2 regions of the Paraburkholderia sp. EB58 genome follow, and region 2 is predicted to be linked to the other one. Evidence: riboswitches for the same ligand, from Rfam matches in the RefSeq annotation. Region 2 holds a riboswitch; the other holds the start of a gene.
What was found. A riboswitch is a leader RNA that binds a small molecule or an ion and turns the genes downstream of it on or off. The one in region 2 is predicted to bind thiamine pyrophosphate.
Positions count from the first base shown of each region.

Region 1: it holds a riboswitch for thiamine pyrophosphate, as region 2 does, so the genes downstream of both, P3T40_RS34655 (FAD-dependent oxidoreductase) here and thiC (phosphomethylpyrimidine synthase ThiC) in region 2, are expected to answer to the same signal.

Region 1 is NZ_JBNDMQ010000034.1:12,170-17,310, reverse strand. Features, by position in the region: gene thiE (thiamine phosphate synthase) at 1-876, opposite strand, end outside; gene P3T40_RS34665 (thiazole synthase) at 873-1,688, opposite strand; gene thiS (sulfur carrier protein ThiS) at 1,741-1,938, opposite strand; gene P3T40_RS34655 (FAD-dependent oxidoreductase) at 2,011-3,159, opposite strand; TPP riboswitch at 3,358-3,469, opposite strand; gene P3T40_RS34650 (ABC transporter ATP-binding protein/permease) at 3,829-5,141, shown strand, end outside.
Region 2 is NZ_JBNDMQ010000024.1:114,084-119,224, reverse strand. Features, by position in the region: gene P3T40_RS29550 (DUF1223 domain-containing protein) at 1-642, opposite strand, end outside; gene P3T40_RS29545 (GreA/GreB family elongation factor) at 1,161-1,571, shown strand; TPP riboswitch at 1,739-1,857, shown strand; gene thiC (phosphomethylpyrimidine synthase ThiC) at 1,948-3,879, shown strand; gene P3T40_RS29535 (hypothetical protein) at 4,183-4,707, shown strand; gene P3T40_RS29530 (L-lactate permease) at 5,135-5,141, shown strand, end outside.

The sequences.
Region 1 (5,141 bases), on a different contig from region 2:
CACCGCGCCGAGCGCGATGTAGCTGGGCCGGAAGTGCAGCGCGGTGAGGATTTCGTAGTAGCCGTGGGTCGACAGGCCGAGACGCACGCCCGCAGCGGCGAGCGTGGCGAGATCAGCCTTGTGCAGGTCTTCCTGGCCAAGGTGAACGCCATACGCGCCGGCTTCGAGCGCAAGCTGCCAGTGATCGTTGATGAACACTTGCGCGTCGTGCGTGCGGCCCGCCGTGACGCAGCGGGCGATTTCCTGCGCCAGTTCGCCCGGTTCGGCCGTCTTGCGACGCAGTTGCACTGTCTTCACCCCAAAGCCGACCACCCGCTCGACCCACTCGGCCGTCGGCAGCACCGGGTACAGGCCAAGACGTTCAGGGCAGCGCGCGAACGGCTGCTCCGGTGCAGCCGGCAAACCCATCACGCGTGGGAAACGGGACAGATCCGTGGGCCAGGCGTCGTCCGCGGTGGCTTCATCGCCGTCGCGCCAGGCGAGCGCCAGCACCAGCGCGTCGTGCGGCGCAAAGCCACAATCGAGAATGGCAGCGAGCGCCGGGATCCAGTCTTCGGCCAGATGGCCTTCCAGCGGATAACGCTCGCCGCCCAGATGCAGCGTCGCACGGCCCGCAGCCGCTTCGATCACACCTGCGCCCTGTACCTGCCAACGCGCCACCTGCTCGCCGTGCTGCTGGGCGTCGGCGACGATAATCAGATCGCCGCCGTTGGCGTCGTCCGGCGCGGTCAGGCAAATGCGCCACGGCGCGTGGGTAGGCGGCCAAACGCCCAACCGCGCGCGGATGCGCTCGGCGGCTTCGGTCAATTCGTCAGCGGGCGGCCAGAACAACTCGCGGCCGCCGAGCGGCGAAGTCTGCGTCGATGTCTGGTTCATGCTGCGCTCCCGTCCTGATGCCAGAACGGCATGCCGACCACCGGCGTGCTCGCATGGGCGGTTTCACGTTCGGCCATCGGCCCCGCGAGGTAAGCCTGGCGCCCCGCTTCGACGCCCAGCGCGAACGCGCGGGCCATCGCGTCGGGATGGGTAGCCTGCGATACGGCCGTATTCAGCAGCACGCCGTCGAAGCCCCATTCCATCACTTGCGCGGCATGCGACGGCACGCCAAGACCCGCGTCGACGATCAGCGGCACGTCCGGCAGCCGCTCGCGCAGCACCCGCAGGCCATACGGATTGATCACGCCCTTGCCGGTGCCGATCGGTGCGCCCCACGGCATCAGCGCCTCGCAGCCGGCGTCGAGGAGACGACGGCCGATCACCAGATCTTCGGTGCAATACGGCAGCACCTTGAAGCCGTCCTTCACCAGCCGTGCAGCCGCTTCGATCAGGCCGACCGGGTCGGGTTGCAGCGTGTAGTCGTCGCCGATCAGCTCGAGCTTGATCCAGTCGGTCTCGAACACTTCGCGCGCCATATGGGCGGTCGTGACCGCTTCGCCGACACTCTGGCAGCCGGCCGTGTTCGGCAAGAGCGGCACGCCGTGGCGTTTGAGCAGGTCGAAGAAGCCGGCTTCGGCGCCGCCTTCGTTCATCTGGCGACGCAGTGCGACCGTGATCATGCCGGGCTTCGCTGCATCGATCGAGTCGGACAGCGACTGCAGCGATGGATAGCGCGAGGTGCCGAGCAGCACACGACTCGCGAAGGTTTCGCCGTACAGCGTGAGCGCGTCGGCGGGAGTGGGAGAAGTCATCTAAAAATCCTTGTCTCTGGCGATACGCGGCCGCTTGGCCGCAGGCGTTCGTTTAGCCGCCGGCGACGGGTTGCACGACGTCGAGCTTGTCGCCCGCCTGCAGCGCGCGCGCGGCGTGCTGGGTGCGGGCGACAAAATCGCCGTTCAGCGCGACGGCGAACGGCGGACGCGCGCCGAAGGCGGCAAGCGCGTCGGCGACAGTCGCCCCGTCGGGCAGCGACAACGGCTTCTGATTGATGTGAATGTCCATGGTGTTCAGATACGGTTCAATCAATAACGCAAATAACTAGCCCAGCGGGCGCCGCGTAACAGGCCGCAACGCTCATGCCGGCTCCTGCGAGCAATCGTGTGGGTCAAGCCGGGCGAGCTGAAACAGCTCGCTCCAGCGGGCATCGCGCCGCCAGCCGGCGAAGGCGTCGGCGTCGCCGATACGTCCCTCGAGCAGCGCGGCGGCAAAGCGGGCGGCTTCGTCCGCGACTTCCGGCACGATCATGTAGCCATGCCGGTACAGGCCGTTCACGCGCAACGTCTGCGCGCCATCCCAAACCAGCGCCGGACGGTGATCCGGCAAGGTCGGGCGACACTGCGAATTCAATTCGAGTATGCGTGCCTCGCCGAAGCCGGGATGAACCGAAAACGCTGCGCTGAGCAATTCGAGCGCGGAACGCACACTGACGGGCGACATGTCCTCGCCTTCCACTTCGGTGGCGCCGATCACGTAGAGATCGTTCTGCTTCGGCGCGATATACAGCGGGTAGCGCGGATGCAGCAGGCGCACCGGGCGCGTCAGGCCGATACCAGGCGCATGCACACGGGCGACTTCACCGCGGACACCGCGCAAGGTGGGCAATACCGCTTTCGCGCCGAGCCCGCGGCAATCGATCGTCACGCGTGCTGGCGGCAGGGCGTGCTCGGCGACCGGTGTGTTCCAGTGCGTCTCGACACCGCGCTCGGCCAGACCTGCGGCCAACGCGCTGAGCACCTGGCGATTGTCGAGCTGGCCTTCGTGTGGCAGCAGCCAGCCTTGCGTGAAGCGGCCGGCCAGCGCGGGTTCCGTCGCGCCGACCTGAGTACCCGATAACGTAACGAAACCGCCATCCAGCAGATCTGCGGGCGCGTTCGAGCGCACGCGGCGTTCGAACAGCGGTGCTTCGGTGCGATCGGCGTGATGCCAGACGACCAGCGTGCCATTGCGTTGAAAGAACACCGGTTCGGGCAGTTGGGCCAGGATCGTCGGCCAGGTATCGAGCGAGGTGGCGCCGAGGCGCGTGATCAGCAACTCGGCGCTGGCCGCTTCGGCGAGCGGCGCGAGCATGGCGGCCGCCACCCACGCCGCGGCCTGCGAGCCGGCCGCATCGCCGCGCTCGTACAAAGCGACGCGGTGTCCCGCTCCGGCGAGCCGCCAGGCGACCAGCCGGCCGCACAAGCCACCGCCGATGACGGCGAAATCCGGTTGAGCAAGCGTGTTCATCGCCGTCCCGCCGGCACGCGCAAACAGGCATGGCCCGTGAGGGGGCGAACGAAGCAATAAACTGAAGAATGAGCGGTCATCGTATCCTTTCCGTACGGCATCAGGCGCACGTACCCAAGGACGAAACCGGCGGGCGAGGCCGGCCGGGCAAAAGGCGCATCCAGTGACGGACGCTGCCCGGCGGGAGAATGGAAGAAAAGCTGACTTCCGGAAACTTCCCGCGCCGGTATTACCCGGATCGGGTGCAAAGGGTCTCTCTCAGCCTCGCCGCGGCGTGTGGCCCGCGCGCAAAGCACCCCTGTTTCGTCGAGAGTCATTAGACCATAAAAGGCGCGGAGGCCGCAAACCGACTGCGTCGGCGGGGCTGCGGCCGCCGATTGATGCAGCCACGCGCGGCGCTCTGGCACAATGCAACGATCGGACGCCCGCGCCATTGGCGCGGCTTCTTGCCCCACACCCGGTAGTCGCCTGCCCGCGTCTCACGCGATTAATTTTCGCTTAAGGCGCTCGCGCCAAAATCGGGCGACGGGCGGCCGGTGTCGGGCGACGGGGTCGAGACCCGGGCCGCAATCGCAATTCCGCCGTGGCGCCGACTCGCTATGGACTGAGCTATCTGGGCCGGTCATAGTGGGTTAGCCCAAGATGAGCCAGCATTACTTCAGGATGGTCATGACACCCAATACTTCCCCTGCCCACCCGCTAGAGCCGGACGACAAAGTCTCTGCGTGGAGTCTGATCAAGCCCTACTGGGTCTCAGAAGAATGGAAGATCGCGTGGGGGCTGCTCGTCACGATCATTGCGATCAACCTCGCCAACGTCTGGCTGAGCGTGAAGTTCAACACCTGGAATGGCGACTTTTATAACGCCCTGCAGGCCAAGAACGTTCACGACTTCCCGCACCTGATGGTGGTCTTCTCGGTCATCGTGTTCGCGATGATCATCCTGTTCGTGTACGGCCGGTACCTGCGTCAGATGCTCGGGTTCCGCTGGCGCCAGTGGCTCACGCACCGCTACCTTGAAGAGTGGCTCGGCGACGGCGCGTTCTACCGCATCGAGCGCGACCGCCTCGCCGACAACCCCGACCAGCGGATCAGCGACGACCTGCAGTCATTTGCGACCAGCACGCTCACGCTGACGCTCGACCTGCTGTCCACGGTCGTCACGCTCATTACGTTCGTCACCATCCTCTGGGGTCTGGCGGGCTCGCTGAGCGTCACGCTCGGCGGCGTCCCACTCGTGATTCCCGGCTACATGGTATGGGTCGCAGCGCTCTACGCACTCGGTGGCTCGTACATGATCTACAAGCTCGGCCACCCGCTCGTTTCGATCACCTACCAGCAGCAGAAGGTTGAGGCAGATTTCCGTTTCGGCCTGATCCGGGTGCGCGAAAACGCCGAACAGATCGCGTTTTACGATGGGGAAGCAACCGAACGGGCCGCTGCGGGAAATATCTTCCAGCGCATTCGCGACAACTGGTGGCGAGTGATGAAGTACACCAAGCGCCTGAGCTTCGTGCTGAGCTTCTACGGCCAGATCGCGATTATCTTTCCGATCGCGGTCGCCGCTCCGCGGTACTTCGCCGGCGCATTCACGTTCGGCGTGCTGATGCAGATCCAGAACTCGTTCGGCACAGTGAGCGATTCGTTCTCCTGGTTCATCAACAGTTACGGCAGCCTTGTCGATTGGCGCGCCACGGTAAATCGTCTGCGCGAATTCAAACGCGTCATCCATGCGTCGCATCTGAAAGAAAGCACTTCGCCGGCCACCGCTCATGGCGGCATCAACCTGCACTTCGTCGACGAGGATAAGCTCACCACCGAAGGCCTGTCGCTCTCCTTGCCGAACGGCACCGCGCTCTCGCAGATCCGCGATATCACGATCCAGCCCGGTTCGCGCTGGCTGGTACGCGGTCCGTCCGGATCGGGCAAGAGCACCTTGATGCGTGCGCTCGCCGGACTTTGGCCGTTCGGCGACGGCTCGAT
Region 2 (5,141 bases):
ACGTTCGTGATGCAGGGTCGCGCCGTTGTTTTCGCCGGCGCGCACCTGCGAAGTCAGTGCGTTCTCATAGACGGCGACGTAAGCGTTCAACGGGTCGTGCGTAGCGGCTTTGGACGTGAAGCGCGCATCGACGCCGAAGCCGTTCGTGCCTTGGGCGGGCGGCGCAAGTTCAAGCGCGACGTCGGCCTGCGCCGGCTCGGCGGTCACCTTGTGGATACGCTCGTCGAAGCTCTCGGGCTGCGACCAGCTGCGCAATTCACGGCCCGATACGAAGATTTCCGGTGTGTAGATCGTGTGGCCGCCGGCGAGATCGGTCAGAGTCTGCTGCCGTTCGGTGAAGCGATGCTGGGAGAAGCGGTCGGTCCAGCCGAGGCTGTTCCAATAGTCGACATGCAAGGCAAGCGGCACGATGCCTTGAGCGGCGCCGCTGTCTTTCCACTGGCCGAGCCAATGGTCCGCCGGCGGACAGCTATTGCAGCCCTCGCTGCTGTATAGCTCCACCAGCGCGACACGGTGAGCCGGGCTGTGCGCCGTGCACATCGCACCGGCGGCCTGAGCGACGCCGCTCGTGGCAAGCGCGGCAAGAATCACGACGGCGCGCACGAAGGGCGAGTCGGCAAAGCGGCGGGTGACCGGATGCATGAGCGGACGTATGAGCGGTTGCATGAACGAACGCATAAGCGGATGCACGCGGGGATGCATGGCAGGCTCCATCAAGAAATCTGCACGTTTGTCGGCGCGCGTTCGCCGTTATGACAGCGGATCTGAAAATTATTTGTGAGAGGGAAACAACAGCTGCGCGGCCGTCGCAATCCGCTGCGTCAAAACGAGTCAGCCGGGGCCACGGAAACCGATCCCCCAGCGTGCTACCATCGACCTACTGTGTGTGCCGTCTCGTTCGGCACTTCTTCTCACAATCTCTGCCGACTTCCCCATGCGTACTCCGTTCAACCGTGCCCTGTCCCGTCTGCGCCTGCGCAGCGCGGCCGGCTGCGCGCGCGCCGGAGATTCGCATCGCACCTCCCGTCAGCGAACGCTCCCGCTCTCCGCTGCCCGGCGTCTGACCTGAATGCACCTCCTGACCGGAGCCGCATGGGTCGGGCTCCGGGCCGATCTCGTACGCTCGCTGTCCCTTACACAGATCGAAATGGAGAACCGTCATGAAGACGACCAAAACCTGCTATCTCACCGAACTCGACGTCGCCCGTCTGGAAAAACACGCTGCCATGCCCGGTGCAGATGCGCGGCTGCAAGACATGCTCGATGAGCTGTTGCTGCGCGCGGTAATCGTGGATGCACACGACATCCCCGCCAACGTCGTCACGATGAATTCGCGCGCCACGCTCGCCGACCAGGCAAGTGGCGAACACATGACCTGGACGGTGGTGTACCCGCCGAACGCCGATTTCGGCAGTGGTCGCCTAAACGTGTTTTCGCCGGCCGGCCTCGCGTTGCTGGGGGCAAAACGCGGCGAGACGATCCGCTTCACGCCGCCGAGCGGCGCGCAACAGACGCTGAAGATCGAGCAGATCCTGTTTCAACCCGAAGCCGCCGACGATTTCACGCTGTAGGCGCCGCGGACGCTATAGGCGAGTGAATGCCACCTTACATGTTGCGGCGCATCACACGGCGCAGCCTAATCGAGACAAGCCTCCTCGGCTGTAAGCCGGACCAGAATCGGGCAACGCCCATTTTGAGACCGGTTGCCAAGCACCGGGCGTCCGGTGTATCGTGTGCGCTGCTAACGCGGGGGTCCTGCGTCGCACAGGGGTTGGAGGTCTGTGCTGCGTGGGTGAGAAATACCCTTTGAACCTGATCTGGATAATGCCAGCGCAGGGAAGCGTACGGAATTCGCAAAGCAGCACCGCCTCATCCTCTGGCGAATTCCGACAACTTCCGTCTCGTCTCCTGCTTAGCGGCCCCATATTGCTTTGCATGGAGATCCGCATGAACGCCAATCCGAAATTCCTTTCCGCCGACGCTCACGTCGATGCGGCCGCTGTCGCCCCGCTGCCGAATTCCCGCAAGATCTACGTTACTGGCTCGCGCCCCGATATCCGCGTGCCAATGCGCGAAATTACCCAGTCGGACACTCCGGACAGCTTCGGCGGCGAGAAGAATCCGCCCGTGTTTGTCTACGATACGTCGGGCCCCTACTCCGATCCCGAAGCGCAGATTGACATCCGCGCCGGTCTGCCAGCACTGCGCCAGCGCTGGATCGAAGAACGCAACGACACCGAAGCTTTGAGCGGCCTGACCAGCGACTACGGCCGCGAACGCGCCGCCGATCCGGCTACGACCGAACTGCGCTTCCAGGGCCTGCACCGCACGCCGCGCCGCGCCAAGGCCGGTGCCAATGTTTCGCAGATGCACTACGCGCGTAAAGGCATCATCACGCCGGAGATGGAGTACATCGCGATCCGCGAAAACCAGCAACGCGCTGCGTATCTGGAGACGCTGAAGACGAGCGGCCCGAACGGCGAAAAGCTCGCTGCGATGATGGGGCGTCAGCACCCGGGCCAGGCATTCGGCGCAAGTGCATTCGGTCCGAATGGCCTGACGGAAATCACGCCTGAATTCGTGCGCGAAGAAGTCGCACGCGGCCGCGCGATCATCCCGAACAACATCAACCACCCGGAAAGCGAGCCGATGATCATCGGCCGCAACTTCCTCGTGAAGGTGAATGCGAATATCGGCAACTCGGCGGTGACCTCGTCGATCGGCGAAGAAGTCGACAAGATGACGTGGGCGATCCGCTGGGGCGGCGATACGGTGATGGATCTCTCCACCGGCAAGCACATCCACGAAACGCGCGAATGGATCATCCGCAATTCGCCGGTGCCGATCGGCACGGTGCCGATTTATCAGGCGTTGGAAAAGGTCAACGGCAAGGCCGAAGACCTGACGTGGGAAATCTTCCGCGACACGCTGATCGAACAAGCCGAGCAAGGCGTCGACTACTTCACGATTCACGCCGGCGTGCGTCTGCAATACGTGCCGCTCACAGCGAAGCGCATGACGGGCATCGTCTCGCGCGGCGGCTCGATCATGGCGAAGTGGTGTCTGGCTCACCACAAGGAAAGCTTCCTGTACGAGCACTTCGAAGACATCTGCGAAATCATGAAGGCCTATGACGTGGCGTTCTCGCTCGGCGACGGCCTGCGTCCTGGTTCGATCTACGATGCCAACGACGAAGCGCAATTAGGCGAACTAAAGACGCTCGGCGAGCTCACGCAGATCGCGTGGAAGCACGACGTGCAGACGATGATCGAAGGCCCGGGTCACGTGCCGATGCAGCTCATCAAGGAAAACATGGACCTGCAACTGGAATGGTGTGACGAAGCGCCGTTCTACACGCTCGGACCCTTGACCACCGACATCGCCCCTGGCTACGACCACATCACGTCGGGCATCGGCGCGGCCATGATCGGCTGGTTCGGCACTGCGATGCTCTGCTACGTGACGCCGAAAGAACACTTGGGCCTGCCGAACAAGGACGACGTCAAGACCGGCATCATCACGTACAAACTCGCGGCACACGCGGCGGACCTGGCGAAGGGCCATCCGGGTGCGCAGGTACGTGACAACGCGCTGTCGAAGGCACGCTTCGAGTTCCGTTGGGAAGACCAGTTCAACCTCGGTCTCGACCCGGACAAGGCACGCGAATTCCACGACGAAACGCTGCCGAAGGACTCGGCCAAGGTCGCGCATTTCTGCTCGATGTGCGGCCCGCACTTCTGCTCGATGAAGATCACCCAGGACGTACGCGAGTTCGCAGCGCAGCAAGGCGTATCCGACGACGAAGCCTTGAAGAAAGGCATGGAAGTGAAGTCGATCGAGTTCATGAAGAAAGGCGCTGAGATTTATCAGCGGCAGTAAAGCCCGCGGGCGAGTATGGCGGCGCTCGCAGCATTTGCCGCCGCACTCGCTTGCCTGCTAGTCATGAATGCAGCATTGAGCCCGCCCCCAGCGGGCTCTTTCATTTATGACGCGCCCTCGACGACGCACAGGGCGCCGCCCCGAGCCATTTCCTCTCAACAATCCACTGAAATAAGCGGTAACGACTTTGCAACCTGACAAGCGACGGCGCGGCGTAAGCTGAGAAGATGATGCCGTTTTGCGCATCCGTTGCGCGCCATTAATATCAACCGTCGCGGCATCCAGACGTATCAGGAGCGTGCCATGAGTTTTCTTTCGGCTACCAGCCGCCTCGCCGCCGGGGCCGTGGTGCTTGCCCTCGCAGGCTGTTACTACCCCTACGGCTACTATCCCTACGGCGCGAACGGCTATTACGCCACGGTGCCGGGTTCGTCTACCCAGACCGCAGTCCCGGTAACCGCTAGTGGCGAACCGCAACCGGCCTTGAACAACCATGACCCTATCCCGGCCCCGCCGCCGCCGTCGGTCACGGCTTCGGGTTCTTACACGGTGCCGTCCGCGTCGTACGCGGCGACCCAACAACAGCAGGTCTATGTGCCGGCGCCCGCGCCCGCTTATCCGGCCTATCCCGCTCCGGCTTACTATCCCTACCCAGCCTACCCTGCCTACTACGGCTACGGCTACGGTTATGGCTATCCGTACTACGGACCGTCGGTCTCGATCGGCTTTACCGGATTCTGGGGCGGCGGTTGCTGCTGGGGCGGCGGCTGGCACGGCGGCGGTGGCTGGGGTGGCGGCTGGCACGGCGGCGGCGGTCATTGGCATTGAGTTTTACGCCCGGTTTTGCGATCACGCACCTGGCTATGAGCGGCGGCGAGCGGTCCAAATGGCCGCGCCCGCCGCGACGCTTTAGCACTACGGCGCCCGTCGGCCTCTGCACTACCCCTGCATCAACTCACTCTCCACTCCAAAACATCCAATCTGACCGCAACGCCAACCCGGCGCCATCTGCCGGTCAGCCACAAGTCACCTGACCGCCATCCGCGTCACTAAGTGCCGCTTCTCCCGTAGTTTCCCGTCTTGACTGCGCCAGCGTTAGCTCTATGCTGGAAACGGCATGTGCACTATCTATTTAAATACGCGATTCCGGTGCTGTTCCCACACGCAGCCATACCGTCATCCGTCCTGCCTAATCCGACGCGTCACATAACACGCAGTCCGTCGCGCCGACTCGAACAACAAAGAAGGAGACGTGATGTTTC